One region of the Bacillus cereus group sp. MYBK79-1 genome, then DNA from elsewhere that is predicted to be linked to it. Evidence: a T-box and tRNA genes for the amino acid it is inferred to sense, from the RefSeq annotation. Region 1 holds a T-box; the other holds one or more tRNA genes.

Region 1 (8,326 bases):
TTGATTTAACTTTAACGAAATTTCATATAAATCAATGATTGTAGTAATAATCGAAATTTCTTTCGCACGGTTTTTCATGCGATAAAAAGCTCTCGTAATTATGGATTTCTTCGGCTGATCATTTTGTTGACGTTCAATCCATCTTTCTGTAACCGCAGATGCAGCATACATAAATGCCATACTTCTTTCTGCCTTTTTCACTTTTAGTGTATGAAGAAAATCTCGTATATTAGACCATTTCTTATGTTGTTCTATCGCTTTTACATATACATCAAATATACGTTCATTATTTGCATCTTTTTGTATCACTTTCATCGCAATTTCAATTGCTTTTGCATTTCTATTTTTCACTAGTACTTTTGCATAATGATATAGAACTTCTGTATGCTCACCATCTAATTGTAGTGCGTATTCAATCTGTTCTTGTTCTTTATCTATTTCATCCATCGCTCCATACACATATGCAACCGCATCTAATCTCCATATTTCAGGTACTTCGTCTGCTAATTGTTCTAGCTCAGTTAGCAATTCTTTCTGTAGATTCATTTCTACTGAAAGCTGTGCCAAATATTCCATATTAATATGCAACGGCTCTTCTTTCATCGCCTGAACCATATGACTTTGTTCTTTAGAACGATTTTCTTCTTTTTCGTATATTTCCGCAAGCTGTAAATGTACACCTACGAAATTCCCATCAAGCTCTAAACATCTTTCATACGCTTGTTTTGCTTCCGTCAATTGCCCTAATAGCATAAGTGTTTCACCAATTCGGTAATACGGTAATGCCGTTTCCTTTTGTTCTATCGCCTTATTATATCTTTTCATCGCTTGGCCGTACTGTCCAATCGATTCATATAAAATACCTGTATAACAGCCGTATTCACTTACTTCATTTCTTTCTTTCTGTAACGTTCTTAAGAATGCTATACCTCTTTGTACAAATACTGTTCCTTTAATTCGATTCACATATTCATCTAACGCACTTGCTACATTATATTCGCTCTGCTTTATACCACTCTCTAACTTAGACAACGCTACTTTAAATCCTTCTTCACTTCCACCAAGTTCAACCTCTGCATCCCATAAAACCATCCCTGCGTTCATAAGGAAATCTTGACTCTTTTCAATTTGTTTTTCGATACTGAGAATATATTCTTTTGCTTCTTTATATTGTTCTCTTGCCATATAAACTTGTGTAAGTCCGAAGTGAGAGTATACATCATCATGATTTTCTTCCAAAGCACGAGCATACAATGTTTCAGCTTCTTCCAGACTATCATTTTGGAAATGGTAATCACCGAGCTTTACGTATAGAGGTGCCTTATCGTCACAATTCTCAATACCTTTTAATAAAACTTCTTTCGTACTTTCTTCATCCTTCAAATCAGATTCGTATATTTCCGCAAGTTTCGTATAAATGTATGGTGCATTACTATCCAAATGAATTGCTATTTTAAGCCCTTTTATCGCTAAATATAATTTCCCTAAATGATGCGCACATCTCGCTCGCTCATACCATACATGTGCTTCATTTTTATATTCTTTTAACAAATCATTAAAGATTTCATACGCTTCTTCATATCTTTCTAAATCTATTAATATTAACCCGTGATTCGTTAAAGTGAATCGTTCTGGACTACGTTCCAAGGCAACTTGAGAAAACTGTAACGCCTTTTCAGACTGATCGATATACATATACGATAAAGCGAGAAAACTCCAAGCAATCGGCTGATCTGCGTCTAATTGTAACGAGAAACGAAAACTTGAAATCGCTTCTATATAACTTTCCTGCTCAAAAGCATACCTTCCGTTTATTAAATGATATAAAGCACGATTATTTTTCTTCTCAACACTCGCAAGCATTTGCCCCGCTTTTTCTAACTCTTCAAGGCGAATAAAGCACTGTGCACCATGTAATTTAACAAAATCTGAGTTTGGAAACTTCTCCATTAACTTTTCAATACAAGATATAATAAACTCGTTATCTACTTCAACATCTAAGTGCTTAACCGTATACAACCACGTATTCGGATTATCACTCGTCTCTTTTAAAAATTGTACTAACTTATGAATCCCCTCATTATCTTGTTCATCTAAATGATCCGTTAAAGAAAAAATGGATTTAAAATAATGATGCTCTTCCTCATTTAAAAATGATAATTGTCCCTTCTTTTCTTGCGGAACAAACGTAATCGCTAAACACCCTGTATAACGATATTTTTCTTGTAACTTACTATACTCCACAATGACTGGTTCGATAAAGTTTGGATCTTGAACATAAAAAGCTTGTAACCTATCATCATACCCAGCTAACACTTGCACATGTGAAGCATGCTCAATATCAATACTTAATAAAACGGGAATTCCTTCGCCGAGTAATTTCTTATAAGTTTCCACATTTCCTTTAAAATAACGATATTCATAACCTAAATCTTCTAAATAAGAAACAGTATCTGAAAACTTCGAGCCCGTCATATCAAAAATGAACTCTGCTATTTCATCTTGCGTACGTTTTTCTCCCCATAACTGCAACATCATTTCTAAACTTGTCGGCACACAATAATTATCCTTTTGTACAATGGGAACTATCGGTAAGTGAACCTTTTGGCCATCTGGATTTTTTTCTAAATTATGATATAAAGACTCTTTTAAACTTGTTTCTTCTTTTAATAACTGTTGTAAATCTACAAGTTTATTCATTTTGTAAAGCGCTTCTGCACGTAAATGTACAAAGTAAGTTTTATACGCATGATAAGGAAGCTGATTATTTATGTTATCTATTACGTCTAACACTTCTTCATACTTCCCTAAATCTAATAAATATTTCACCTTTTCAAAATGAAAATATGGTACTTGCGGGAACTTTACAATTGCATCATCAATTAGCTGTAATGCACGTTTTTGTTCCCCTTTATTTGCATATAACTGTGCTAATAAATAAGTAGATAACTCTTCACAATCTTTATGCTGCATGCCAGCTATAAATTGTTCTTCTGCTTTCTCCCATTCACCTGTATGCATATAGACGTAACCCCATTTATCAAATACGGCACGTGCACTGTACTCCTCTGCCTTTTGCATATAAATAAGCGCTTCTTCATTTCGTTTCATTTCTAACAAACATCGTACTAACGTAAAATATGTTTTCGCTAAAAGATCAACTTCTATCTCTTCTTTATTTACCTCTTCTAATGAATCTTTTAACAACTGTTCTACTTCAAGTATTTTCCGCTCATCAATTAACTCATCACAATATAAAGAGAGCGTTCTCATATTTGGGAATTTTTTGTAGGCGTAGCGAATGAGGAATGAACTGTATTGGTGCATAAGCCCTTCATCAGTAAGACGTATTAATATATCAAACTCCTTATGTGAAGGAATATTAGCAAGCCAACTCTTCAAATAAGATAAAGTATTCTTTTCTTTTATATATGAAATTTCATTATTTATTTCCTGTAATCCATCTATAAATCTCTTGTCTTTCAAACAAGCATCTAACTGCTTAAAATCTAGCATGTATTCACCTCGAATAATTTTTTGCACTGCTACTTGCTTAGATTTTACACATCATATTGTAGGTATTCAACTAAAATCTCCTATAATGGATAGTATTATTTAATATTATTCGAATTTATAACAAAATATAGTAAAAATGATTGTTTTTCTCCATATTTTGTTTGATTAAATGGAATAACGTAACATGAGGATCTTATCTTTTGGAAGCTCAAATCAGTACATGAAATTATATCGGCGATAATTTAAATATATCAGCGATTATACGGTGGATATCGACTTACCGAAAAAAATGACAATTCTCAATAAATTGCTGCCTTTTAACATTCTATGTCACCAAAGGTAATTTTCATATTCGGGGCATATACTAAAGAGGAATGTAGATGAAAAACTTTATAAAATCGGATTTCAACTTTATATTGAGCTAGCGCATCATCATATGTTAATCCTCTAGCCATTAAACGTTCTATAAATTGCTGTTTATCACCTGGATTCCCTGCAATCCCCTCTTCTTTTAATGAGTGATACAATTTTTCTTTATCATTATGATGCATATTAGGATCTAAAAAGTTCACTTTATCACTTACTCTACATTCAATGTTTTTTACGCCTAGTTCACTTAAAAACATCGGTATTTTCATACCAATATTTCCATCTTTTCCGCTTCTCTGCGTGTCACTTTCAAATAACTTCTGCAAAGCTCCTAGCCTAATAATTTCCGATTGATTCTCTCCATCTAAAAAGTATGACGACATATTTGATATCCAATGTGGTTCAAAACAAATTATTTTTCCGCCCTTTTTAACTGAATGCATCATTTTTTGTAGCATTGCTTTTGGTAAACTTATATGTAATAAGAAAGCATGACAGATTGCTATATCGTATGTATCGTTCAATTCAATTTCTGTAGCATCCCCCTCAAGAAATCGTGACTCATACGGAAGTAAGCGAAACAAATCTCTCGCTTCAGCTAGTAATCTTTCTCCGCTATCAATACCTGTATACTTTGAACCTTCTGGAAGTAATGGCATTAATATTAAGCCTAAATAACCATATCCACAACCGTAATCAACGATATGTACTGGCTTAGAAATCTTCCAAACTATATTTACTAAAAAACTTACATAATCGTCATTGTAATATAAATCTCTCGTATTTTTTAAATATATTATTTTACTATTCCAATCGTACGTTTCCAAATTTAACGCCTCCTTTATATATATGACATTACAATTCTCCATTTAATACGGACATTCCTACACTTGAAACAATTCTAGAAAAGTTTAGAGTTAATAAAATAAAACTTCTGCTTTCACATTTTCTATAAAAATAAATAGGCATACATATCTACTATGATACGTATACCTATTTATTTTACATCTCCTCAGGAGCATCCACCCCAAGTAAACGTAATCCCTCTTTTAATACAACTGTCACAGCATACACTAATGCAAGTCTGCTGTCTTTCTCTTCGCTCTCTTCTAATATACGAACATTACCGTAGTATTTATTAAACGATTGTGCTACATCTAATACGTATTTTGAAATGATTGATGGCTCATTTTTGTTGAAGGCTGTCTCAATTACTTGTGGGAACTTATTCAGTAATTTTACGACGCTCCAACTATGGTCATCTTTTAATGCAAACGTACACGTTTCAAATTCTACACTTTCTTTTCTTAAAATAGAGCAAGCTCGTGCATGCGTGTACTGTACGTACGGTCCTGTTTCCCCTTCAAATTTCAGCATATTTTCTAATGAGAATTCGATATTATGCATACGCTCATTTTTCAAATCGTGGAAAATAACTGCCCCTACACCGACTTGCTTTGCTACTTCTTCTTTTTGTTTTAAGTTTGGATTTTTCTCTTCAATATTTTGTTTTGCAAGGTCTATGGCTTCCTCAAGTACTTCTTCAAGTAAAATAACTCTTCCTTTACGTGTCGACATTTTCTTACCGTCTTTTAAAATGAATCCAAACGGTACATGTTCCATGCCATCAACCCAATTGTAACCAAGCTTTTTTAATACAGTGAAAAATTGATTAAAATGTAAACTTTGTTCTGGACCAACTACATATAACGCTTTATCAAACGCATATGTGTTTTGACGATATAACGCTGCCGTTAAGTCACGCGTTGCGTAAATCGTCGCACCATCAGATTTTCTTATTAAGCACGGAGGCATTCCCTCGCCTTCTAAATTAACGACTAACGCGCCTTCTGACTCTTCAAGCAAATCATGCTCCTCTAAAATCCCAATAAAATCTTCCATTAAGTTATTATAAAAAGCTTCTCCTTGAAAATTAGTAAATTCAACACCGAGAAGTTCATAAATACGAGAAAATTCTTTTAAAGATTCGTGGCGGAACCAATTCCAAAGCTCAACAGCTTCTTCATCACCTTCTTCTAATTTCTTAAACCAAGCACGTCCATCTTCTTCTAGTCCTTCGTCGTTTTTTACCTCTTCATGGAATTGAACGTATAACTTAAATAGTTCACGTATTGGATCCTCTTTAACTACTGCTTCATTTCCCCACTTTTTATAAGCGGTAATTAACTTTCCAAACTGTGTTCCCCAATCCCCAATATAATTAATTCCTACAACTTCATAACCACATTTTTCAGCGATATGTTTCAGTGAATTTCCAATCATTGTAGAACGTAAATGCCCCATTGAGAAAGGTTTCGCGATATTAGGAGAGGAATAATCAAGTACTACAGTTTTTTCACATCCAAAGTGATTTTGACCGTACTCTTCTTTCTCAGCTAAAATCGTTTTTAATACATCATCACTTACAGTTTCACGATTAAAAAATACATTTACGTAAGGACCAACGGCCTCTACTTTCGTAAAAAATGGATCATTTAATTTCTCCGCAACTTCCTTTGCGATACTAGCTGGTGATTTTTTATATTGCTTTGCAAGTGAAAAACACGGAAATGCTGCATCACCGAATTCATCTTGTTTCGGTGTTTCAATTAAATCTAAAATTTGATTTTGTGTTAATGCATTCGTAAAAATAACGGATAAACTTTCCCCAAACTGCGTTTTATAATCCATACTATATAACCTCCTTATTTTTTAAAACACAAAAAACTCGTCTCTAAAAAGAGACGAGTTTAAACCCGTGGTACCACCCTTGTTGTTCATTACGAACCACTTTCCCGTTTATAACGAGGACAGGGGGCCTCGGCTTACTCTACTATTCGTTCAAGAAGCATCTCCGAAGTGCGCTTCATCTTTTTCTTCCGCACTAGGCTCACACCATCCCTAGCTCGCTTTCCTTCTAAAAAAGACTACTCTCTTCATCACCGACAATATATTTAATTAATTATTGCTTATTATACATCTTTTCAAACAATTAGCAAGGGTCAATTACACCAAAGTGAAACTTAGCACTTTTTCTTTTATATACGTGAAAATTGTGTTTTTCAAATCTAGAACTACGGAAATGATCTTTCAAAACGACACGCTTTCTCGCCACACGCTTCGCTTCTGCAATTGTTTCGTCAGTAATATCATGATACAAAGCGAAGTGTTTTAATCCTTTTATTCCATCTGATTCTATAACAGTTTCTTCAAACATTGGATCAAGGTACACAACATCATAACTATTATCTTCACATTGTGTTAAAAATGTGTAATGCTCCGTTTGCTTCACATCGATTCGTTTCATTGCTTCATCAATTTCAGAAACGGATAAAGACCATGTTTTTAAACCATTTCCCATAATATAAGCCATATATTCATTGCCTTCAAGTCCCGTTACTTTTCCGTTTTCACCAACAATATAACTAGCTACAATACTATCTGATGCCATACCGAGCGTACAATCTAACACTGTCATTCCACTCTCTAATTGTGTGGCTTGTACAAACGGGTCATGTTCTCCGCGCATTAGTCTTTTCACACGAAACATCGCTGAGTTTGGATGAAAGAAAAACGACTCTTCCGTTCCTTTTGGATAAATAGCTAATCGATTTTTCCCTACAACGAGTACATCTTGTCCATATTGCTCATGCAGTTTATGTACTGGTATATCATTACGTTTAACGAATGAACCATTTAATTCTGCCGCTACCTCGTTTGCATACTCTGTCATTTCTTTGTTTGTTCTTCCTGCTGTTGTTACGATCATTTTTTCACCTCTATATAAAGAAAAGAGGGAGATTTACTCTCCCCCTTCTTTAGCAATTCTTTTCGAAAGCTTGTTCTAAGTTTGTAATAATTTCGTCCATAGTTGCACCTTCAATTTCATGACGGTGAATGAAGTGAACAACTTCTTTTCCTTTTAGCAATGCCATAGATGGTGAAGATGGAGGGATTTCTCCGAAGTATTCACGCATTTTTGCAGTAGCATCTTTATCTTGACCTGCGAATACAGTTACAAGATGATCAGGTTGTTTTTCAGCACGAACAACTGCTTGACCTGCTGATGGGCGTGCTAAACCAGCTGCACAACCACAAACAGAGTTTACAACTACTAAAGTCGTACCTGCCGTGTTTTCCATAAATTCTGTTACAGCTTCTTCTGTAGTTAACTCTTCAAAACCAGAACGCACTAATTCTTGGCGCATTGGAATTACCATTTGGCGCATGTATTCTTCATAAGCATTTGACATCTTGTAATCTCTCCTTCAACTTTCATTCCAAATTCATCATATCACGCTCTATTACTAGGTGCAAAAGAAAGATTACGATGATTTCATTTTTTTGTAGGGATTTCACATACCCCTTCACGGCAATGTCCAACTGGGAGAAGTTTTCTATTGTTAGCGATATAATCGTATACTTTACTTCCAAATCCGAG
Region 2 (8,661 bases), on a different contig from region 1:
TGAAGTTGAATAGAGCAATCGGTGTTATCGATTCAGGAGTTGGCGGTTTAACAGTAGCGAAGGAATTAATTCGTCAGTTGCCGAAAGAGCGTATTATATATTTAGGGGATACAGCGCGTTGCCCTTATGGTCCGCGTTCTCGAGAAGAAGTGCGTCAATTTACGTGGGAAATGACGGAGCATTTACTAGATTTAAATATCAAAATGTTAGTTATTGCGTGTAATACAGCAACTGCGGTTGTATTAGAAGAGATGCAGAAACAATTACCAATTCCAGTGGTAGGAGTTATTCACCCAGGATCGCGTACAGCTTTAAAAGTGACAAACACATATCATGTTGGGATTATTGGAACGATTGGAACGGTGAAAAGTGGTGCATACGAAGAAGCGTTAAAGTCTATTAATAACCGTGTTATGGTAGAAAGTTTAGCGTGTCCGCCTTTTGTTGAGCTTGTAGAGAGTGGGAATTTTGAAAGTGAAATGGCGTATGAAGTTGTAAGAGAAACGTTGCAACCACTGAAAAATACTGATATTGATACACTTATTTTAGGTTGTACACATTATCCAATTTTAGGCCCTGTTATTAAAAAAGTAATGGGAGATAAAGTACAACTTATTAGTTCAGGTGATGAAACGGCGCGCGAAGTAAGTACAATTTTATACCATAGTAAAATGTTGAATGAGGGAGAGGAACAAAGTGATCATCTCTTCTTAACAACAGGGAAAATAGGCCTATTTAAAGAAATTGCATCAAAATGGTTCGGTCAACCGATTGAAAATGTGAAACATATTTATTTAGAAAAAGAATAATAGTAGAATTTATATAAGTGAGCTCCTGAGAAATCAGGAGTTTTTTGTTTATCACGCTTTAATGGGCAGTAAGACCCCCACCTCAAAATTCAGCGAAAGCAAAGAATTTAGGTGGGGGTCGGGCTGCCCATAAAAGTCCGATTGGTGAGGGCTAATAATCAGTGGGGGATGGAGAAAACCCCCACTGATTAAAGTTTCACTTTATCCCGCTATTTGCCGGACAGCTAGTTCTAAAACATGAAACAGCTCGTATACATAATAGTACAAACTTAGATTTTAGGGGGGAATGGCATGCCTAAATCCACTTTTAAATGGGTTGTTGGTGCTACTGTGAGCGCTGTTTTACTAACAGGGTGTGGCTTTATAAATCAGGAGAAAGCAACGGAACAAATTGATCCGCCAAAACAAGTTACGTATACAGAGGGTGGAAAGAAAGAAGTAGCTAAGAAAGATAAGCAAGGACAAATGGTAAATAGAGAACTATACCTTGTTGATAAAAATGGTTATGTTGTACCGCAAACGTTAGCTGTACCTACTCCAAAAGTCAATGAGGTTATTCAGCAAACGTTAGAGTACCTTGTGAAAGATGGACCGGTAACGAATTTATTACCGAATGGGTTCCGTGCAGTCATTCCAGCGAATACATCGATGACCCTAAATTTGAAAAAAGATGGGACGGCAGTCATTGATTTCTCTAATGAAATGAAAAACTATGCAAAAGAAGAAGAACGTCAAATTGTTGAGTCAATAGCGTGGACGTTGACGCAATTTAAAGAAATAAAACAAGTGCAGTTCCAAATAAATGGTGAGAAATTGGCGAAGATGCCTGTTGGGGGTACGCCGCTTGGTGAAGGAGTGAGCCGTGCTAACGGTATCAACTTCGATGACGAGCAAGTAGCGGATGTAACAAATACAAAACCGGTTACACTTTATTTTATGGCACAAAATAATAATAAACAGCAATACTACGTACCGGTAACACGCCGCGTTGTAGAAGGAAAAGAAAATGATTATGCAGCAATTATAGATGAGCTTGTAAAAGGACCGATTCATCAGTCGCTTCTAAATGATTTTAATCCAGGAGTTAAGCTTATTACGAACCCGAAATTACAAGATGGAAATCTTACATTAAACTTTAACGAAAATATATTTATAAACCCAGATAAAAATATGGTTTCAAATTACGTATTGAAGTCGTTAGTTTTATCTTTAACAGAAAAGAAAGGCGTGAAAAGTGTTTCTATTGAAGTAAATGGTAAAGCAAATCTTATAGATGAAAAGGGCGGAAAGTTAATAAAACCTGTCGATCGTCCAGAAAACGTGAATACAGGTAGTTTTTAATCGTCAATAATTTGATATACTTAAGTAAGAAAGGGGAATTGCTTTTTGGGTTCCTCTTCTTTTATTGTATACATATCATACATTTAAATTTGGCTATACTAACAAGTAGTTATGAGGAGGTTATTTTTATGCGAGTAGATGGTAGAGAGAAAACAGAATTACGCCGTATACATATTCATACGAATTATTTAAAAAATCCAGAAGGATCAGTATTAATTGAAGTTGGGGATACAAAGGTAATTTGCTCAGCGACAATTGAAGAGCGTGTCCCGCCCTTTATGCGTGGAGAAGGAAAGGGCTGGGTAACAGCTGAATATGCGATGATTCCACGTGCAACAGAACAACGTACAATAAGGGAATCAAGTAAAGGGAAAGTAACAGGACGTACAATGGAAATCCAGCGTTTAATTGGACGAGCATTACGTGCGGTAGTTGACCTAGAAGCACTTGGTGAAAGAACAGTTTGGATTGATTGTGATGTTATTCAAGCGGATGGTGGAACGAGAACTGCTTCTATTACAGGTGCATATGTAGCAATGGTATTAGCGTTTGAGAAGTTATTACAAGCAGAAAAAGTATCTAAAATTCCAGTGAAAGATTATTTAGCCGCAACTTCAGTAGGGATTGTTGAAGAGCAAGGTGTTGTTTTAGATTTAAACTACGCAGAAGATTCTAAAGCAGACGTTGATATGAACGTAATTATGACTGGAAAAGGTCAGTTTGTTGAAGTGCAAGGAACTGGAGAAGAAGCGACGTTTAGCAGAGCGCAGTTAAATGAATTACTTGATGCTGCAGAAAAAGGTATTTTCCAACTGATTGACATGCAAAAAGAAGCGTTAGGTGACATCGTATCTCATATAGAGTAGAGGTGGAAAGTATGAAACAAGTTGTTGTAGCGACGAAAAATATGGGGAAAGTACGAGAATTTGCTGAGTTATTTGAGCGATTTGATTTAGAAGTAAAATCATTACATGATTTTCCTCATATTGAAGAAGTCGAAGAAACTGGTGAAACATTTGAAGAAAATGCGATTTTAAAAGCGGATAGTCTGAGCAAACAGTTGAATGCAATCGTAATTGCAGATGATTCAGGTCTTATTGTAGATGCTTTAAATGGAAAACCAGGCGTGTATTCAGCTCGTTTTGCTGGAGAGCCGAAAGACGATCAAGCGAATATTGATAAAGTATTACAAGAATTAAATGAAGTAGCGTTTGAAAAGCGTAAAGCTCGCTTCTACTGTGCATTAGCAGTGGCTTTCCCTGAAGGTGATAAAAAGCCTGTCATTGTAAACGGGACGTGCGAAGGGTATATTTTAGAACAGCGCCGCGGAGAAAACGGCTTTGGATATGATCCGATTTTTTATGTGGAAGAATATAAAAAAGCAATGGCGGAACTAAGTTCAGATGAGAAAAATGCCATTAGTCACCGCGGACGTGCTCTTCGTAAGCTAGAAGAAAAAATCCCTGAATGGTTTTTAGGAGAATAAGGGAGAGAGATTGATGAAAGCTTTAATCGTAAGCGATAGTCATAGCTCTGTGAAGGAATTACAGCAGTTGAAAGAGAAATATGAAGGAAAAGTAGATGTCATGATTCATTGCGGTGATTCAGAGCTAACGCCTGCTCATGAAGAGCTGCAAGGTTTCCATGTTGTAAAAGGGAACTGTGATTATGCTAACTTTCAAGATGAAATTGTAACTGATGTAGATGGCATTCGTTTCGTAGTTGTGCACGGACATCGTCATAACGTGAAAATGACATTACAAACATTAGCGTACCATGCAGAAGAGGTAGGGGCGCAAGTTGCATGCTTCGGACACTCTCACGTATTAGGTGCGGAATTAATCGACGGCGTATTATTTATTAATCCAGGCAGTATTTTATTGCCACGTCAGCGTGTAGAAAAGACATTTGCTTTATTAGAAATGGATGAAAAGCAAATGGAAGTTCGTTTTGAAACATTAGACGGACAACTAGTTGAACAAGCACTTTTTAAAAGAGGATAAGAAAAATTATCCTCTTTTAAAAAAGGTGTTGACTTTATGTATGGTTATACATATAATAAATATTGTCGATAGGGCAACAGCGCTAACGAAGAAAAATAAAATAACATATGCGGGTGTAGTTTAGTGGTAAAACAAGAGCCTTCCAAGCTCTGGTCGAGAGTTCGATTCTCTTCACCCGCTCCATGTCCCAGTAGCTCAGCCGGATAGAGCATACGCCTTCTAAGCGTACGGTCGGGAGTTCGAATCTCTCCTGGGACGCTAAAAAAACCTTGTTATCTTTTGATAACAAGGTTTTTTGTTTGTCTATAAATTGATGTATGTGCAAGAGGTGTAAAATATAACGTAATATATGATAATTATTATATATTACAGATTGAAGTACATTAAGAAAAGAGCGCCATTTATGCGCCCTATTCCTCTTATTTAATTTAAAGAATCAATAGGTTTATGATGGAACTCAAATCCATATCCAGATTCCCCTAATTAATCACTTAGAATGGTATAAAACTTTTTACCATTCTAGTACGATTGAGCAGCCGTTATCGGAACTTATCCCCGGCAGTGTGTTACAATTAATAGAAGCGGAAAGTGAGAATCTCCAATTGACTGGACGTGTGATTGGCTGGACAGTTTAAGAAGGTTGTATAAAAAAGGGAGATGGCGCAAAAATGGCGAGATCAAATGAGAATGATTTAACGGAGAAGTTGGCAGAAGGTCACCGGAAATATGGTGATGGCAACTTTACAGTACAGAACATCGGTGATGAAACTAACCCAGATTGGACTGTCGTAAAAAATGTGAGGAAGGGATCGGCAGGCATTCGAGAAGAGGAAGATATATTAAGACTGCGATCAAAATATATAAAATAGTGCGGAAATGGGCGGGGCGGGAGTTCAAATCTCTCCTGGAACAAGAAACCCTTGTTATCTTTTGATAACAAGGGTTTCTTGTTCAGTTATTAATAAACTTCTCAAAGACAAAACCATAATCTTTCACATTATATTGTTTCTTCGTATCAACGAGCCAGTTAAAGGCGATTTCGTTCATTTCTTTAAACTGCTCTGCTAAATTTACTTGTGGGTTTGAAATACGGCTGAAAGCGTTAGATGCCATATCTAGACTTTTATGTGCATACTGCAATGTAATATCGTTGTCGTATGAGATTTCTTCTATTTTAAGTAAAGCTTTATATAAATCTTTTAATTCTTCAATATGTTTTTTATGAACATCAATTGAATAATGCTCATCACCCATTTGGAACTTGATTTCTACATCTAAATCAATCGTTCCAGCAGTTTCAAGTGCTACGTTTTTAATTTGATATTTACTATAGCTAAAGCGGCGTAGTGTACGTTTTTTACTTGTTGCGCTTGTGCCATCTAGGTGGATTAATCCTTTGTTTGTGAAACAATATTCATCTGATTTTGATTTAATTAGAAAATAAATTTTCTCCCCGTCTTCATGCATCACATAATCATCAGCATCAACTTTATCGTAATCTTTCGGTGTGATGACAGATCCTACATCACTTAGTCCTAATACATCTGCAGCCATTTTTTTAAACATATATAATCCCCCTTTTAAATTTTTGATTGTACAAAAATATATTAACACGATTTTAATAAAGTGTTTTCTTATAATTAAAAACATTTGAAGGTAAGTTGAGAAAAGTAACGAATGTTATTTAAAAATATGTAAAAAGGTGCTGAGAAAAAAGTTGATTTTGCAAGTGATTATAGAGAAATTCCATGAAGTCCCCTCAAGTGATATAAGTTGTTTTTTATGCCTTTTTTGAAATCTTACAATTCTGTAAGGTAACTGTAAGGAAGTTCGATGGTAACAAATTGCTAATCCTCTATAATGAAGGTAACAACGATAAAACGAGGAGGAAGAAATGATGAAAGGGTTAATCGTAACGGGTTTAACAGTTGCTTTTGGATTTGTAGCGTATGAGAAATTAACGTATGTAGTTGATGTTGTAAAACATTTAATCGCTTAGTAAAAAAACTGCCATGAGAGGGAAAGGGAATGAGTGAATGAATGGAATGGTTATTTGGAATTATAGGTACTTGTAGTGTAGTGTTATTGTTCTTTGTCCCGAGTGGTATACTTAGTTCGACAACGAGTTTGTTCTTCTTAAGTTTGTTTGCTTGTACGATGCTTATTATTATGTTTTTAATGAAGCGAAGTAAACCAATCTTCTATTGTAGCATGATTGTTATGGCAATTATTGTTCTCCAAATTATTACCCTTGTTATATACCCCACTATTATAAAAGCTTTCCATTAATGATGAATCCTCTGCTTTAATTGCTGAGGATTTTTATTTGCGCATTTTTAATTTTTAGTAAGGATTTGTTTATATTGAAATATAAAAATTAAATATTTCTATATTTCAAATAAAGGGTTTTGGGATGTTGTGTTCTTATTACTCATTTGATATATTTACTTTAAAGATAATTAAAATCTAGAAAAAGAGGCGGACGTATGGATAAAAAAGAAAATACGGTCGTATTGTTTCCGCAACTATCAGAGCGATATATTGATGAAGGTTTTTTAGCACTGAAAGAGCGGAAATTCGAAGATGCATTGCGCTGCTTTGAAATATTACGTCAGTATAATGCAGAAACGGAACAAACGGAACTCGCTTCTGTTATTTGTTTGTTAGAATTAAAACATATGGAAGAAGCGAAAGACAAATGTGAACAGTTACTTGAAACAGGGGCTGTATTATTTGGTGATATTCTTGAAACATATGTGACGATTTTAGTTCAAACAAATGATTATGAAGGTGTCATTGAAATCGTTGAAAAGGTTTTGCAAACGAAAGATGTAATGCCTGAGCAAAAGGAAAAATTAGCACAGCTCGCTTTATTTGCAGAAGGTATGTTAAATGAAGTAGATACGTCACTAGTCGATTCGAATTTTGAATTGGATGAGTTTACTAATGAAATGTTTGGAGAAAACTTTGGGCAAAAGCTAAGAGCGATTCAGCAACTTTCGTTAAGAGACTTGGATCTTGCATTACCTGTTTTAAAGAAATTTTTAATAGACGAAAAACAGCACCCTTATTTGAAAACTTCTATTTTATATAAAATGATAGAAAATCAAATAGAAGAAGAGATAGAGGTAGAAAAGTTTGGGAATACGATTAAGGTGATTCCAGCATTTACAGGTCATAATGAGGAGCAATCCGATAACATTATACATACATTATCAAGCCGATTAGAGCAAAAATATCCCGATATATTTGATGCGATGGTTACATATTGGAAAGAATTGCGAATTAGCGTTTTCCCATTCGCTCTATTAATGGATAAAGTGGAGATTTGGGCTGCTGTTTTAGAGAGAATTGGAAGAAAGCGTTTCGGATTGACTATTGATGAAGAAGAACTTATGACAGCGTATAATATTGAATTAGAAGAGTTTCATATTGCCTATCAATGGTTATTACGTGTTGAAAGAGAAGGATATTTGCCCGTATAATTATGAAAAAGAATCGTTCGGTTCTTGAAACGAGCATATTCTATGTTATAATGTAAGGGTTGCAAAAGGCAGAAATCTGCCTGTTTGTAAGAGAAGAGAAGTGTAATTCTCTTACTTAATATGTTTCATATTATTCTCGAACAAAATATACCGTAGTTGTCTTTTAGGCAATTAGTAGATTGGAACATTATATCTGAAAGCTTTTGCTAGAGGATTATTTGTACTTTTGTTATTTCAAAAAAGAGATAATGAAGATTTTAATCTATAGAGGTATGTGCATACATTATTATAGTTGGAGGGAAAGAATAAATGGCTACAAAATGGGAAAAATTAGAAGGTAACGTAGGCGTTTTAACAATCGAAGTTGATGCTAAAGAAGTAAACAACTCTATCGACGCTGCGTTCAAAAAAGTAGTACAAACAATCAACGTACCAGGTTTCCGTAAAGGAAAAATGCCTCGTCCGTTATTCGAACAACGCTTTGGTATCGAATCTTTATATCAAGATGCTATAGATATCATCTTACCAAAAGCATATGGTGAAGCGATTGATGAAGCTGGTATCTTCCCAGTTGATCATCCTGAAATCAACATCGAGAAGTTCGAAAAAAATGCTAACCTTATCTTCACTGCAAAAGTTACAGTGAAACCTGAAGTTAAATTAGGGGAGTACAAAGGTTTAGCAGTAGAAAAAGTTGAAACAACTGTAACTGACGAAGATGTAGAGAACGAATTAAAATCTTTACAAGAGCGTCAAGCTGAACTAGTTGTTAAAGAAGAAGGAACTGTTGAAAACGGTGATACAGCTGTAATCGACTTCGAAGGTTTCGTTGATGGCGAAGCATTTGAAGGCGGAAAAGGCGAAAACTATTCTCTTGCAATCGGTTCTGGTACTTTCATCCCTGGTTTCGAAGAGCAAGTAATTGGTCTTAAATCTGGTGATTCTAAAGAAGTTGAAGTTTCATTCCCAGAAGAGTACCACGCTGCTGAATTAGCTGGTAAACCAGCTACATTCAAAGTAACA

The links. The T-box of region 1 lies ahead of argS (arginine--tRNA ligase). A T-box ahead of a tRNA ligase gene usually reads a tRNA of that ligase, here a tRNA-Arg.
Positions count from the first base shown of each region.
Region 2: it encodes a tRNA-Arg, which carries the amino acid that the T-box ahead of argS (arginine--tRNA ligase) is inferred to sense. The anticodon was not compared.

Region 1 covers NZ_JBQAEO010000001.1:675,964-684,289, forward strand. Annotated here, with positions in the region: gene ACTFOB_RS03485 (tetratricopeptide repeat protein) at 1-3,516, opposite strand, end outside; gene ACTFOB_RS03490 (class I SAM-dependent methyltransferase) at 3,834-4,712, opposite strand; gene argS (arginine--tRNA ligase) at 4,888-6,576, opposite strand; T-box leader at 6,623-6,837, opposite strand; gene ACTFOB_RS03500 (class I SAM-dependent methyltransferase) at 6,878-7,654, opposite strand; gene ACTFOB_RS03505 (BrxA/BrxB family bacilliredoxin) at 7,704-8,138, opposite strand; gene ACTFOB_RS03510 (thiol-disulfide oxidoreductase DCC family protein) at 8,222-8,326, opposite strand, start outside.
Region 2 covers NZ_JBQAEO010000002.1:111,649-120,309, reverse strand. Annotated here, with positions in the region: gene racE (glutamate racemase) at 1-809, shown strand, start outside; gene gerM (spore germination protein GerM) at 1,101-2,150, shown strand; gene rph (ribonuclease PH) at 2,279-3,016, shown strand; gene ACTFOB_RS05295 (XTP/dITP diphosphatase) at 3,028-3,636, shown strand; gene ACTFOB_RS05290 (metallophosphoesterase) at 3,650-4,153, shown strand; tRNA gene ACTFOB_RS05285 (tRNA-Gly) at 4,263-4,336, shown strand; tRNA gene ACTFOB_RS05280 (tRNA-Arg) at 4,338-4,411, shown strand; gene ACTFOB_RS05275 (cytoplasmic protein) at 4,822-5,022, shown strand; gene ACTFOB_RS05270 (PH domain-containing protein) at 5,105-5,719, opposite strand; gene ACTFOB_RS05265 (hypothetical protein) at 6,194-6,442, shown strand; gene ACTFOB_RS05260 (hypothetical protein) at 6,640-7,638, shown strand; gene tig (trigger factor) at 7,948-8,661, shown strand, end outside.